4 regions of the Methylobacterium sp. WL8 genome follow, and region 3 is predicted to be linked to each of the others. Evidence: predicted binding sites of a transcription regulator. Region 3 holds the regulator's gene; each other region holds the start of a gene.

Region 1 (3,203 bases), on a different contig from region 3:
GTTCGGGAACAACGCATAGGATTGGAACACGATGCCGAAGTCGCGCTCCGAGGGCGGGGCCGATGAGACATCGCGGCAACCGATCTCGATGCGTCCCTCATCCTGCCGGTCGAGCCCGGCGATCATGCGCAGCAAGGTCGTCTTGCCGCAGCCGGAGGGGCCGAGGAAGCAGACGAACTCTCCCCGCGAGATCTCCAAGTCGATCCCGTCGAGGGCGGTGAAAGCACCGTAGCGCTTCGACAATCCCGAAACCCTGAGAAACGGCGTCGCGTCGCGAAGCGTCATGGCAGCACCCTCGATCTCTCGCGTTCTCGTTCGGACGAACCCTACTTCTTGGCGGCTTTGGCCTCGTAGCGGCGCGACCATTCGGCGAGCACCCGCTCGCGGTTGTCGGCCATCCAGCCGAGATCGTTCTTGATCATCGCGGACTCGGCATTGGCGGGATAGTTCGCGGGCACGTTGGCGACGCCGGGATAGGCGACGACCGCGTAGCTCTTGGCGTAGAGCTCGTTGGCGGCCTTGGTCGCGCCCCAGTCGGCGACCTTGCGCGCGAGTTCGAGGTGCTTGGTGTTGCCGACGATCGCGTAGGCCTCTTCGTCCCAGCCCGTGCCGTCGGCGGGAACGATGACGGCCAGCGGCGCGCCCTTCGTCTTCTCGGCGGCGCCGCGCATGTCCAACGACAGGCCGGCGGTGCGCTCGCCGCGGGCGGCCTGGACGCAGGGCGCCGAGCCCGAATGGAGGTAGGCGGCGATGTTCTCGTGGAGCTTGTCCATGAAAGCCCAGCCCGCCTCTTCACCCATGCCCTGGAGCCAACCGGCGACCAGCAGGTACCCGGTGCCGGAGGAGGCGGGGTGTGGCATCACCACCTTGCCCTTGAGGGATGGCACCAGAAGGTCGGCCCATCGCATAGGGGTCTTCGCGCCATCTTTCTCGGCTTCTGCGGTGTTGAAACAGATCACGCCAATCGAGGCGTCGGTGCCTGTCCAGCTGTAGGGGCCGATGGAGTCGCGAAAGGCGGGCTTGAGGGCGTCTGCTCCCTTCGGCTCGTAGGTAGCGAGCAGGCCCTGCTTCTCGAACATCAGGAGGCTGGAGGCGGCGAGCCCCATCACCATGTCGGCCCGGGGATTGTCCTTCTCGGCGAGGAACCGAGCGGTGATGACGCCGGTCGAGTCCCGCACCCAGACCACCTCGACATCGGGGACCGCCCGTTCGATGCCGGCCTTGAACGGACCGAGCTGGTCGTTTTCCAGGGCTGTGTAGATCGTGAGCTTGGTGCGTTCCGCTGCCGATACTACGGCTGGAGCCGTCAAGGACGACGTCAGAGCGAGGGTCAGAGCGAGGAGGCCGAAGGCTTTCATGGACGATGCTCCTGGGTATTGTCGTTCTGACGTTTCTTGCGCCCGACACATGACAGTAGAAAGACGAAACTTCCGACGATCAAGATCAGGATTTACGCACTCCTTGCTCGTTAGATAGACAATACATATCAGTATTTGATCTTATCGAGACAGCCGTAGTCCATCCACGGCATTCGACCGCGGATTAACGTCAGACAAACTCGGGCAGGTGGGCAAAATGCGTCCGACCGAGACAGTTTTTGTCTTCGGTCGCCTTCAGCAGGCCTGCGGCATGCGTCCGTCGGCCAGCAGCCCGTTGATGTCGTTCACGACACCCGGCAGGTCGGCGATCGTGTCGATGAGGAAGTGGGGCCTCGAATCGGCAAACAGGGCGGCGATCCGAGTCCGCTCTGAGGCGAGACGATCGGCGGGAAGCGCGCGGAACGCATCGTAGGTCAGCCCCAGCGCGTTGCCGGAGCAGGTGAGCGCCACCGTCCACATCCCGGCCTTGCGCCCTTCGAGGATGCCCGGGACCGTATCGTCGACCTTCACGCAGGCGGCGACATCGTCGATGCCGAGGGCGATTACGTTGGCAAGCGCCTGGGCCGGGAAGGGACGCCCGTTCGGGACCTCATCCGTGGCGACCACGTGGTCGGCGACGTAACCATTCGTGGCAGCGAGTGCGACCACCCTCTCCATGACGCGGGCGGGGTATCCGGAGCAGGAGCCGATCTTGAGGCCTTTGGCCCGCAGGTCGGCGATGGCGTCCAGAGCACCCGGGATCACGGCTGAATGCTCTGCGATCTTCTCGATCTGAAGCGGCATGAAGCGTTCGTAGATCGCGGTGACGTCGGCGTCGGTCGCCTCGCGTCCGCGGGCAGCGGCGTAGCGCGCGGCGATCTCGGGCTGATTGAGAAGCGTGCGGATGTGATCCCACTTGCCCATTCCCATCGGGCCCCGGGCCTCGGGCAGGCTGACGGCGACCCCGAACTCCGCGAACGCCTCGACGAAGATCTGGGTGGGTGCGAAGGAGCCGAAATCGACGACGGTCCCGGCCCAGTCGAGGATCGCGGCCTGGAGTTTCTTCGGGTGCGCGTAGGACATGACGATACTTTCTCCGTGCGATCAGAGGGTCGTGACGTTCAGTTCGGCGAACACCGCGGCGACGGCCTCGACCGCGCGCTCCATGTCGGCGGATTCGACATGGCCGATGCAGCCGACCCGGAACGTCTCCAACTGCGTGAGCTTGCCGGGGTAGAGGATGAAGCCCTTCTCGCGCACGGCGGCGTAGAAGTCGGCGAAGCGGTATTTCGGGTCGTTCGGCGCGTGGAACGTCACGATGATCGGGGCCTGGATCTCGGGCGACAGGAAGGACTTCAGGCCGAGCCGTTCCATGCCGCGGATCAGCACCTCGCAGTTGCGGGCGTACTTGGCGTGGCGGGCCGGCAGGCCGCCCTCTTCGTCGTATTGCAGCAGCGCCTCGTGGAGCGCGGCGACGACGTGGGTCGGCGGGGTGAAGCGCCACTGCCCGGTGCGCTGCATGTAGAGGTGCTGGTCGCTCAGATTCAGCGCCAGCGAGGCTGAGTTGCCTTCGGCCCTGGCGAGGACGTCCGCCCGCGCGATCACGAAGCCCATGCCGGGCACGCCTTCGAGGCACTTGCCCGAGGCGGCGATCAGCGCCTCGAACGGCACCGCGGCCGCGTCGATCGGGAGTGCGCCGAAGGAACTCATCGCATCGACGATCAGGCCGCGACCGTGGCGCGCGACCACGGCGGCGATTTCGGGCAGTGGGTTGAGGATGCCGGTGCTGGTCTCGCAGTGGATCAGCCCGACATGGCTGATGGCGGGATCGACGGCGAGCAGGCC
Region 2 (3,203 bases), on a different contig from region 3:
CACCGCGAGGCCGATCGCCGCGACGAGGGCGAAGCTCGCGATCTCGATCGCGTTGCCGGCCTGCGTCATGCCGGCGGCGGTGGCGCCGAGGACGAGGCGGCCGGTGCCGACGATCGCGATCGCGACCAAAGCCTGCAGAACCGCGGCGGCGAAGCTGAGGCCGAAGCCGCGGCGCAGGGCTCGCTCGCCGGCGAACAGGTAGCCGGCGATGACGGCCTTGCCGTGCCCAGGGCCGGCGGCGTGGAAGACGCCGTAGGCAAAACCGAGGGTGACCAGCGGCGTCCAGTCGCCGCCGCCCTTGATCGCGGCGAGCGCGGCCTGGAGGCTCCGCGAAAAGCTCGATTGGATCGCCAGGAGCCAGCCGCCGAGCCCGGTCGCCGAGGGCGCGGCCTCGCGGAAGCCGATCCCGAACGGAGACCGCGGCGGTGGCGTCGCGAGGCCGGGCGCCACGAGCCAGACCAGAAGCGCGAGGACCAGGGCCGCGACGCCGATCGCGGCGGCGACCAGCGAAAGCCGCAGCGGCAGGCGCCGGGCCGGCGGGACAGCTAGCGCGGCGCCTACGGACACGCGACCAGCACCCGGTTCGCGAACTGCACGCCGTAGCCCGAGGCCGCCGTCAGCGCCTCGAAGAACGCCTCGCTCATGCCCGGCGATCCGGCCTCCGCCGTCTTCGGCTCGGGCGTCTTGGGCCGCGTCACCGTGGCGGCGCAGCCGGCGGGCGCGCCGACGAGCGTCGCCGCGTCGGGCGCCTCCGACAGGCCGAAGAAGACGAAGTAGGTCGGGTCGTAGACTTCGAGCGCCAGCACGCCGCGCCCCTGCGACGGCGGCGTCTTCAGCGGCAGGCGGAAGCTCAGGGTGAGGCTGTCGCCCTCCATCGCCATCCGCGGCTCGACCGGGTCGGCGAAGGCCTGTTCCTTGCCGCCGACCTTCAGCTTGGTGAAGTAGCCGAATTCGGCGAGGTTGCCGGTGTTCTCGGTGGCGAGGGTCTGCAGCTCGTCCGGCGTGAGCTTGCCGTCCTTGTTCGCGTCCAGCCCCTGCGTGACGAAGGCCGTGTAGGCGGCGTCGAACGTCCAGACGTTGCGCACGGCGACGACCTTGCCGTCGGCGTAGGCGATCTCGGCCTTTGCCGTCACCCAGACGTGCGGATGGGCCGCGGCGGGCAGGGTCGCGAGCGCCAGCAGCGCGGCGGCGAGGGCAGGACGAAGGATCGCGAGATTCGGCTTCATGCGGGTCGGACGCTCGCGGCGCTGAGGTGAAGGATCCGTTAAGCGCATGTCTTGTCGGCATCCGCTGGGGCGAAAGCGAGGCGAACCGCAACGGGGAAGTCCCGCGGGAGGCGACGCCGAATCCGATGTCGGCCGGGCGCCCGGCGGCATCGTCGTCATGGCCTTGGCGACGCGATCGTATTACCCGGGCGAACCAGATGTCGGCCGCCCGCGCCCGCCGGGTCCCGCGCCATTCGGCGCGACCGTCATCCAACCGTCACGACGGCGTCGCAGGCAGGCGCCGACCCGCTACGCCAGAGGCACGCCATGGACTTCCACCGCCGATTCACCGTGCTGATGTGCGCGCCGGCCTTCGATCCGGACGACCTCGAAGGCGTCCGCGTCGCGCAGATCGTCACGGCGGTCGAGGGCCGCGGCTTCGAGGTGATCCGCGCGCGTCGCGTCGAGGACGCGGCGATCGCCGTCCAGACCGACGCCGCGATCGGCTGCATGGTCGTCGACTGGGGCAAGCGCGGCCTCGACGGCAAGGCGGCGTCGCTGATCGACATGATGCGCCGGCGCGGGCTGGAGATGCCGATCGTCATCCTCGTGCGCCGCAAGCGCCTGGAAGACATCCCGGTCGAGTTGCTCGACTTCATCGACGGCTACATCTTCCTCGCCGAGGAGACGCCCGAGTTCATCGCCCGCGGCCTCGTCTCCCGCGTGACGCAGTATGCCGAGACCCTGAAGACGCCGTTCTTCGGCGCGCTCGTCGACTACGCCGAGAAGGGCAACCAGCTCTGGACCTGCCCGGGCCACAACGGCGGCATCTTCTACAACCGCTCGCCGATCGGGCGGATCTTCGTCGAGCATCTCGGCGAGGCGATCTTCCGCGACGACTTGGACAACTCGGTCCTCGACCTCGGCGACCTGCTGACCCACGAGGGTCCGGCGTTGAGGGCGCAGAAGGAGGCCGCCCAGATCTTCGGGGCGGAGAAGACCTACTTCGTCCTCAACGGCACCTCGGCCTCGAACAAGGTGGTGCTGGGCTCGCTGGTGGCCGAGGGCGACCTCGTGCTGTTCGACCGCAACAACCACAAGGCGGCCCACCACGGCGCGCTGATGCTCGCCGGCGGCATCCCGATCTTCCTCGAGACCGACCGCAACGCCTACGGCCTGATCGGCCCGATCTACCACGAGGCCTTGGACGAGCAGGCCATTCGCGAAAAAATCCGCCGCAACCCGCTGGTGGAGGACAAGGAGGCCTGGCGCCGCGAGCGCCCGTTCCGCGTCGCGGTGATCGAGCAGTGCACCTACGACGGCACGATCCTCGACGCGCAGGGCGTCGTCGAGAAGATCGGCCACCTGTGCGACTACATCCTGTTCGACGAGGCCTGGGCCGGCTTCATGAAGTTCCATCCGCTCTTCGTGGGCCGGTTCGCCATGGGGCTGAAGGGGCTCGACGAGACCTCCCCCGGCATCATCGCCACGCAATCGACCCACAAGCAGCTCGCGAGCTTCAGCCAGGCCTCGCAGATCCACACCAAGGACGGTCATATCCGCGGCCAGACCCGACGCGTCGAGCATCGCCGCCTCAACGAGAGCTTCCTCGTCCACGCCTCGACCTCGCCGTTCTACCCGATCTTCGCCTCGCTCGACGTCGGCGCGCAGATGATGAAGGGCCGGTCCGGCATGATCCTGTGGGACGACACGATCCGCCTGGGGATCGAGTGGCGCAAGAAGGTCCGCGCCATCCGCCGCGAGTTCGAGGAGAAGGAGGGCGATCCGAGCCGGCGCTGGTTCTTCGACCCCTTCGTCCCCGACGTGACGCCCGGCCCCGACGGCGTCGACGTGCCGTGGGAGAGCCTGACGACGGACGTGCTCGCCTCGGACCCGAAGCACTGGGAGCTGCGTCCCGGCGCGCGCTGGCACGGCTTCACCCATGTCGGGCCCGAGACCTCGCCCGGCTACGCCATGACCGACCCGAACAAGCTCACG
Region 3 (3,203 bases):
CCAGTTCGACGGCCGGAACCCGGCCGACGAGCACGCGCCCATCCGCATCGCCGCCAGGGAGCTGAACTTCTATTACGGGCAGTTCCATAGCCTGAAGAACATCAACCTCGACTTCCACGACCGCCAGGTCACCGCCCTGATCGGCCCGTCCGGCTGCGGGAAGTCGACCCTGCTGCGCACCTTCAACCGGATCTACAGCCTCTACCCGGAGCAGCGCGCCGAGGGGCAGGTGCTGCTCGACGGCCAGAACGTGCTCGACGCCAACGTCGACCTGAACGAGCTGCGCTCGCGCATCGGCATGGTGTTCCAGAAGCCGACGCCGTTCCCGATGTCGATCTACGACAACGTCGCCTTCGGCCTGCGCCTCTACGAGAAGCTGCCGAAATCCGAGCTCGACGGCCGCGTCGAGTCGGCCCTGCGCAAGGCCGCCCTGTGGGACGAGGTGAAGGACAAGCTCAAGCAGTCCGGCATGGGCCTCTCCGGCGGCCAGCAGCAGCGCCTGTGCATCGCCCGCACGGTGGCCCAGAGCCCCGAGGTGATCCTGTTCGACGAGCCGACCTCGGCCCTCGACCCGATCTCGACCGGGCGCATCGAGGAGCTGATCGAGCAGCTGCGCAGCGAGTTCACGATCGTCATCGTGACCCACAACATGCAGCAGGCCGCGCGCATCTCGCAATTCACCGCCTTCATGTATCTCGGCGAGGTCATCGAGGTCGGTCCGACCAACCGCATCTTCATGAACCCGACCGTGCGTCAGACCCAGGACTACATCACCGGCCGCTTCGGCTGAGCCGCATACGGATCGATCGAGGACCAAGCCCATGCCCGGCCACATCGTCACGTCCTACGACACCGACCTCGAGGACCTGCGCCGCTCGATCTCCGAGATGGGCGGCGTCGCCGAGAAGATGATGACCGAGGCGACCGACGCCCTCGTTCGCCGCGACACCCAGCTCGCTCAGGCGGTGATCCTCGCCGACAAGCGCCTCGACACCCTTCAGCGCGAGATCGAGGAGCGCTCGGTGCTGCTCATCGCCCGGCGCCAGCCGATGGCGATCGACCTGCGCGAGACGATCTCGGCGATCCGCGTCTCGGGCGACCTCGAGCGCATCGGCGACCTCGCCAAGAACATCGCCAAGCGCGTCGTCGCGATCAGCGACCAGGCCCAGGCGCAGAAGATCGTGCTCGGCGTGCAGCACATGAGCGACCTGGTGCAGGAGCAGCTCAAGGACGTGCTCGACGCCTATGCCAGCCGCGACGTCTCGGCGGCGCACAACGTCTGGGAGCGGGACGGCGAGATCGACGCGCTCTACAACTCGCTGTTCCGCGAGTTGTTGACGTACATGATGGAAGATCCGCGCAACATCTCGTTCTGCACGCACCTGCTGTTCTGCGCCAAGAACGTCGAGCGCATCGGCGACCACACCACCAACATCGCCGAGACGATCCATTATCTCGCCACCGGCGAGAACCTCGCCGGTGACCGCCCGAAGAACGACGCGTCGAACTACGCGACGGTGACGCCCGGCGCCTGAGACGCCTGTCGGCGTCTCACGGCGGCCAAGGAAGTCGGGCGGCCCGCCCGGGAGTGCCCTGCATGCGTACGCGGATCCTGATCGTCGAGGACGAGGAGGCGCTCACCACCCTCCTGCGCTACAACCTCGAAGCCGAGGGCTTCGAGGTCGATTCCGCCGCCCGCGGCGACGAGGCCGAGCTGCGCCTGCAGGAGCAGGTGCCGGACCTGATCCTGCTCGACTGGATGCTGCCCGGCCTCTCGGGGATCGAGCTGTGCCGCCGGGTGCGGGCGCGGCGCGAGACGGCGTCCCTGCCGGTCATCATGCTGACGGCGCGCGGCGAGGAGGGCGACCGCATCCGCGGCCTCGGGACTGGGGCCGACGACTACATCGTCAAACCGTTCTCCGTGCCGGAGCTCCTGGCCCGGGTCCGCGCGCTGCTGCGCCGGGCCAAGCCGACCCATGTCGCGAACCTCCTGGAGGCCGGCGACATCGAGCTCGACCGCGACAGCCACCGCCTGCGCCGGGCGGGCAGCGAGATCCACCTCGGGCCGACCGAGTTCAAGCTGCTCGAATTCCTGATGCAGAGCCCCGGCCGGGTCTATTCCCGCGAGCAGCTCCTCGACGGCGTCTGGGGCCACGACGTCTACATCGACGAACGCACCGTCGACGTGCATGTCGGCCGCCTGCGCAAGGCCCTGAACCGCACCGGCGAGACCGACCCGATCCGCACCGTCCGCGGCTCGGGCTACGCCTTCGACGAGACGTTTTCGGGCGAGGATTAGGGCACCTTCGTTCCCGCGCCCGCGAGCCCCGCGCTGCGGCCCGTCGCCGTCACGGCGTCCAGCGCGCTCAGCACCGTGCCCTCGGTGAGGATCTGCGGCAGCACCGTCGGCTCGCCTGGCCCTGCGTAGAGCAGGTAGAGCGGCACGCCGCTGCGGCCGTGGCGCTCGAGCAGGCGGGTGATCTCCGGATTCTGGTTGGTCCAGTCGCCCTTGAGGTAGGTGACGTCGCGGGCGCGCATCGCTGCGCCGACCGCCGCCGTCCCGAGCGAGGTGCGCTCGTTGACCTGACAGGTGATGCACCACGCCGCGGTCATGTCGACGAAGACCGGCCGGCCGCCGGCCAGCAGCGCGTCGAGGCGCGCCTGCGTGAACGGCTCGACGCCCTCGGCCCTGGTCTGGGCGCCCGGCGCGATCCGGTCGCGGTCGAGGGTGAGGGCGAGCGCCGCCACGCCGACGACGGCGAGCACCGCGAGGCCGCGGGCGAGCTGCGCCCGCACCGGGCGCGCGTCGCGGCCGAGTTCCCACGCCCAGGCGGAGAAGCCGAGCAGCACCAGTCCGATCAGCGCGGCGAGCAGGCCCTGCGGCCCGACCTGCTGGGCCAGCACCCAGACCAGCCACGCGACCGTGGCGTAGATCGGGAAGGCCAGCGCCTGCTTCAGCACGTCCATCCAGGCACCCGGGCGGGGCAGGGCGCGGAGCGCCGCCGGCCACAGGGTCAACGCCAGGAAGGGCAGGGCGAGGCCGAAGCCGAGGCTCGCGAACACCACGAGGCCGGCGGCCGTCGACTGCGTCAGCGCGAAGCCCACCGCCGAGCCCATGAAGGGGGCGGTGCAGGGCGTCGCCACCACGGTCGCGAGCACGCCGGTGAAGAACGAGCCTTCGAGTCCGGCCCGCCGGGTCAGCC
Region 4 (3,203 bases), on a different contig from region 3:
TTGTAGCGGTCGTAGGCGTGCTTGATGATCTTGGCCGCGTCGACGCCCTCGGGCGCCAGGATCGCCGTCACCGTGTCGGAGTTCCACTTGGGCTCCTTGGCGCAGGTCTTCAGGCCCCACGCCGCCACGGCCTGACGGGTCGCCTCGGCGAGCACGTGGTGGCGGTGGTAGACGTTGTCGATGCCCTCTTCGCGGATGCACGTCAGAGCTTCGCGCAGGCCGTAGAGCAGCGGCAGCGGCGGGGTGTAGGGGAAGTAGCCGGTGGGGTTCTGCTTCAGCTGGTCCGACCAGGCGAAGTAGACGTGGCCGAGACGGTCGTTGCCGCCCGCGCCGCCGCCCTCGGAGATCTTGATCGCCTTGGCGCTGGCGCAGAGCACGCCGAGGCCGGCCGGCAGCATGAAGCCCTTCTGCGAGCCGGCGATGGCGCAGTCGACCTTCCATTCGTCCATCTTGAACGGCAGCGAGCCGATCGACGAGATGCCGTCGACGAACAGCAGCGCCGGGTGGCCGGCGGCGTCGATCGCCTTGCGGACGGCGCCGATGTCGCTGGTGACGCCGGTCGCCGTCTCGTTGTGGACGACCATCACGGCCTTGATCTTGTGGTCGGTGTCGGCGCGCAGGGCCTCACCGATCTTCTCCGGGTCCGCGCCGGTGCCCCAGGCCTCGTCCTGCACGATCACGTCGAGCCCGAGGCGCTGGGCCATGTCGACCCAGAGGTGGCTGAACTGGCCGTAGCGGGCCGTCAGGACCTTGTCGCCGCGGCAGAGGGTGTTGGCGAGCGCCGATTCCCAGATGCCGGTGCCGGAGGACGGATAGAAGATGATCGTGCCGGCCTCGGAGCCGAACACGATCTTGGCGTCCTGGAACAGGGGCTTCACCAGCGCCGGGAAGTCCGGCGAGCGGTGGTCCTCCGAGGGGACGTGCATCGCGCGCAGCACGCGGTCCGGGATGTTGGTCGGGCCGGGAATGAAAAGGTGGTTGCGTCCGGGGCGCCGCGTTGCAGCCATGGGTGTGTCCTCCGATTACCAAGATACGTTGGCCGGCAAGCCGGCGTCAGGAACGATGCGCCGGCAGGCGGCGCATGGGCGTGTGGTGATCCGTGGGCGTTCTGGCGAGCGGTGTGCCGAACCGGCGCGGCCGGAAGCGCGCGGGATGGCTGTCCCGCGCGGAACTTCCGCGTCGTCGGTCGGTCGCATCGCCGGGCGATGCGGAGCGGCGGAACGGTCTTGCACCGCTCGCGGTCGCGGCATGGATCCATGCCGGTCGCCTCCGATAGCCTTCGTCTTCCTTGCGTCGGCCGTGCCCGGCGCGCAAGCCGCTCGACGCGGATCCTGCACGCCGGAATTCCGACGACCTTCGGCACTGTCCTCCCCGTCGTCCCGCCCCGGGCCACGATTCAAGTCGACCCATCCGGCCGCCCCGCCACGAAGGCAAGGCCGGCCGCCCGGGTCGGCGATCCCTTGGCCGTCTCCGGCGCCCGCCTTTCGGCAGGTGATCGCTTTGCGTCCATTATGGACACCGAAGCCTCACAAGCAAAACTGGAAAAACTTCCCGGATGGCGAAAAAAAATTGTCGTGCACTGCAACAATCGCGCGAAGGACCTTCGTGTTGCTTGCTGCATCGCAGCATCGAACGGACGCCACCGTCATCAAACTGAGACGCGTTTCCGGTTTGGCTCGGCCGAAGACCGCCGGGAGATGCTCGTGGCCGACGACACGGAAGGGACGACCCGCGTCCGCAGCCTGTTCCTCTCAGACCTGCACCTCGGCACCCGTGGCTGCCAGGCCGGGCTGCTGCTGGACTTCCTGAAGGACTACGACGCCGACACGCTCTACCTCGTCGGCGACATCGTCGATGGCTGGCAGCTCCGCTCGGGCTGGTACTGGCCGCAGGGGCACAACGACGTGGTGCAGAAGCTGCTGCGCAAGGTGCGCAAGGGCTCGAGCCTGGTCTACGTGCCGGGCAACCACGACGAGTTCCTGCGCGACTACATCGGCACCACCTTCGGCGGCATCGAGATCGCCGAGAGCCGCATCCACGAGGCGGCCGACGGGCGGCGCTACCTCGTGATCCACGGCGACCAGTTCGACATGGTGGTGCGCCACGCCCGCTGGCTCGCCCACCTGGGCGACGGCGCCTACACCGTCGCGCTGTTCGTCAACACCGGCCTGAACAAGCTGCGCCGGCGCCTGGGCCTGTCCTACTGGTCGCTCTCGGCCTGGGCGAAACTGAAGGTGAAGAACGCGGTCAACTTCATTGGCGCGTTCGAGACCTTCCTCGCCGACGAGGCCCGGCGCCAGGGCGCCGACGGGGTGATCTGTGGCCACATCCACCACGCTGCCGACCGGCACATCGACGGGTTGCGCTATCTCAACACCGGCGACTGGGTCGAATCCTGCACCGCCCTCGTCGAGCATTACGACGGCCGCATGGAGGTGCTGCACTATCCGACCATCCTCCGAGCCCGCGAGGCGGAGGCCGAGCGTGCGGCGCTTCCGGCGCCGGACCGCCGGGCCGTCGCGTGAGGCTGCTCGTCGCGACCGACGCCTGGGCGCCGCAGGTCAACGGCGTGGTGCGCTCGCTGGAGCGCATGGCCGAGGCCGCCCCCGCGCGCGGCTTCGAGCCGTTCTTCCTGACCCCGCGCGACTTCCGCTCGCTGCCGATGCCGGGCTATTCCGAGATCCGCCTCGCCCTCGCCGGCGCCCGCGGCATCGGCGTGGCCTGGGAGCGGATCGACCCGACCCACGTGCACATCGCCACCGAGGGCACCATCGGCCACGCGGTGCGCCGGCTCTGCATCGCCAAGGGCCGGCCCTTCACCACCAGCTACCACACCCGTTTTCCCGAATACCTCGCCGCCCGCGCGCCGATCCCGGAGGCGTGGAGCTACGCCTGGCTGCGGCGCTTCCACCGAGCCGCCAGCGGCACGATGGTCAGCACCGCCTCCCTCGAACACGAACTCGCCGGCCGCGGCTTCCGCAACCTGATGCGCTGGACGCGGGGCGTCGACACCGAGCTGTTCCGCCCGGCCGAGCCGGAGGCGCCGCCGCCCAAGGCGCTCGACGGGTTGCCGCGCCCGATCTTCCTGTTCGTCGGCCGCGTGGCGGTGGAGAAGAACGTCGCCGCCTTCCTCGGCCTGGACTTGGCCGGCAGCAAAGTGGTGGTCGGCGACGGGCCGGACCGCGCCCGGCTCGCGGCCGCCC

Evidence for each region. The regulator PhoB, encoded in region 3, activates phosphate uptake and scavenging genes when phosphate is short. The targets are predictions, from matches to a motif close to TGTCATNNANCTGTCAT.
Region 1: a site for PhoB is predicted at 1,408-1,424, ahead of FV234_RS18145 (putative 2-aminoethylphosphonate ABC transporter substrate-binding protein). Genes of this name have one in related genera too.
Region 2: a site for PhoB is predicted at 1,470-1,486, ahead of FV234_RS00100 (Orn/Lys/Arg decarboxylase N-terminal domain-containing protein). Genes of this name have one in related genera too.
Region 4: a site for PhoB is predicted at 1,644-1,660, ahead of FV234_RS05305 (UDP-2,3-diacylglucosamine diphosphatase). Genes of this name have one in related genera too.

What each region holds. Positions count from the first base shown of each region.
Region 1 is NZ_VRVF01000055.1:8,789-11,991, forward strand. Features, by position in the region: gene FV234_RS18140 (putative 2-aminoethylphosphonate ABC transporter ATP-binding protein) at 1-285, opposite strand, end outside; gene FV234_RS18145 (putative 2-aminoethylphosphonate ABC transporter substrate-binding protein) at 327-1,358, opposite strand; gene phnX (phosphonoacetaldehyde hydrolase) at 1,614-2,441, opposite strand; gene FV234_RS18155 (2-aminoethylphosphonate--pyruvate transaminase) at 2,463-3,203, opposite strand, start outside.
Region 2 is NZ_VRVF01000001.1:20,095-23,297, reverse strand. Features, by position in the region: gene FV234_RS00110 (nickel transporter) at 1-567, opposite strand, end outside; gene FV234_RS00105 (DUF1007 family protein) at 558-1,226, opposite strand; gene FV234_RS00100 (Orn/Lys/Arg decarboxylase N-terminal domain-containing protein) at 1,533-3,203, shown strand, end outside.
Region 3 is NZ_VRVF01000002.1:106,488-109,690, forward strand. Features, by position in the region: gene pstB (phosphate ABC transporter ATP-binding protein PstB) at 1-790, shown strand, start outside; gene phoU (phosphate signaling complex protein PhoU) at 822-1,535, shown strand; gene phoB (phosphate regulon transcriptional regulator PhoB) at 1,598-2,299, shown strand; gene FV234_RS01335 (protein-disulfide reductase DsbD domain-containing protein) at 2,296-3,203, opposite strand, start outside.
Region 4 is NZ_VRVF01000008.1:110,991-114,193, forward strand. Features, by position in the region: gene FV234_RS05300 (aminotransferase class V-fold PLP-dependent enzyme) at 1-1,007, opposite strand, end outside; gene FV234_RS05305 (UDP-2,3-diacylglucosamine diphosphatase) at 1,704-2,525, shown strand; gene FV234_RS05310 (glycosyltransferase family 1 protein) at 2,522-3,203, shown strand, end outside.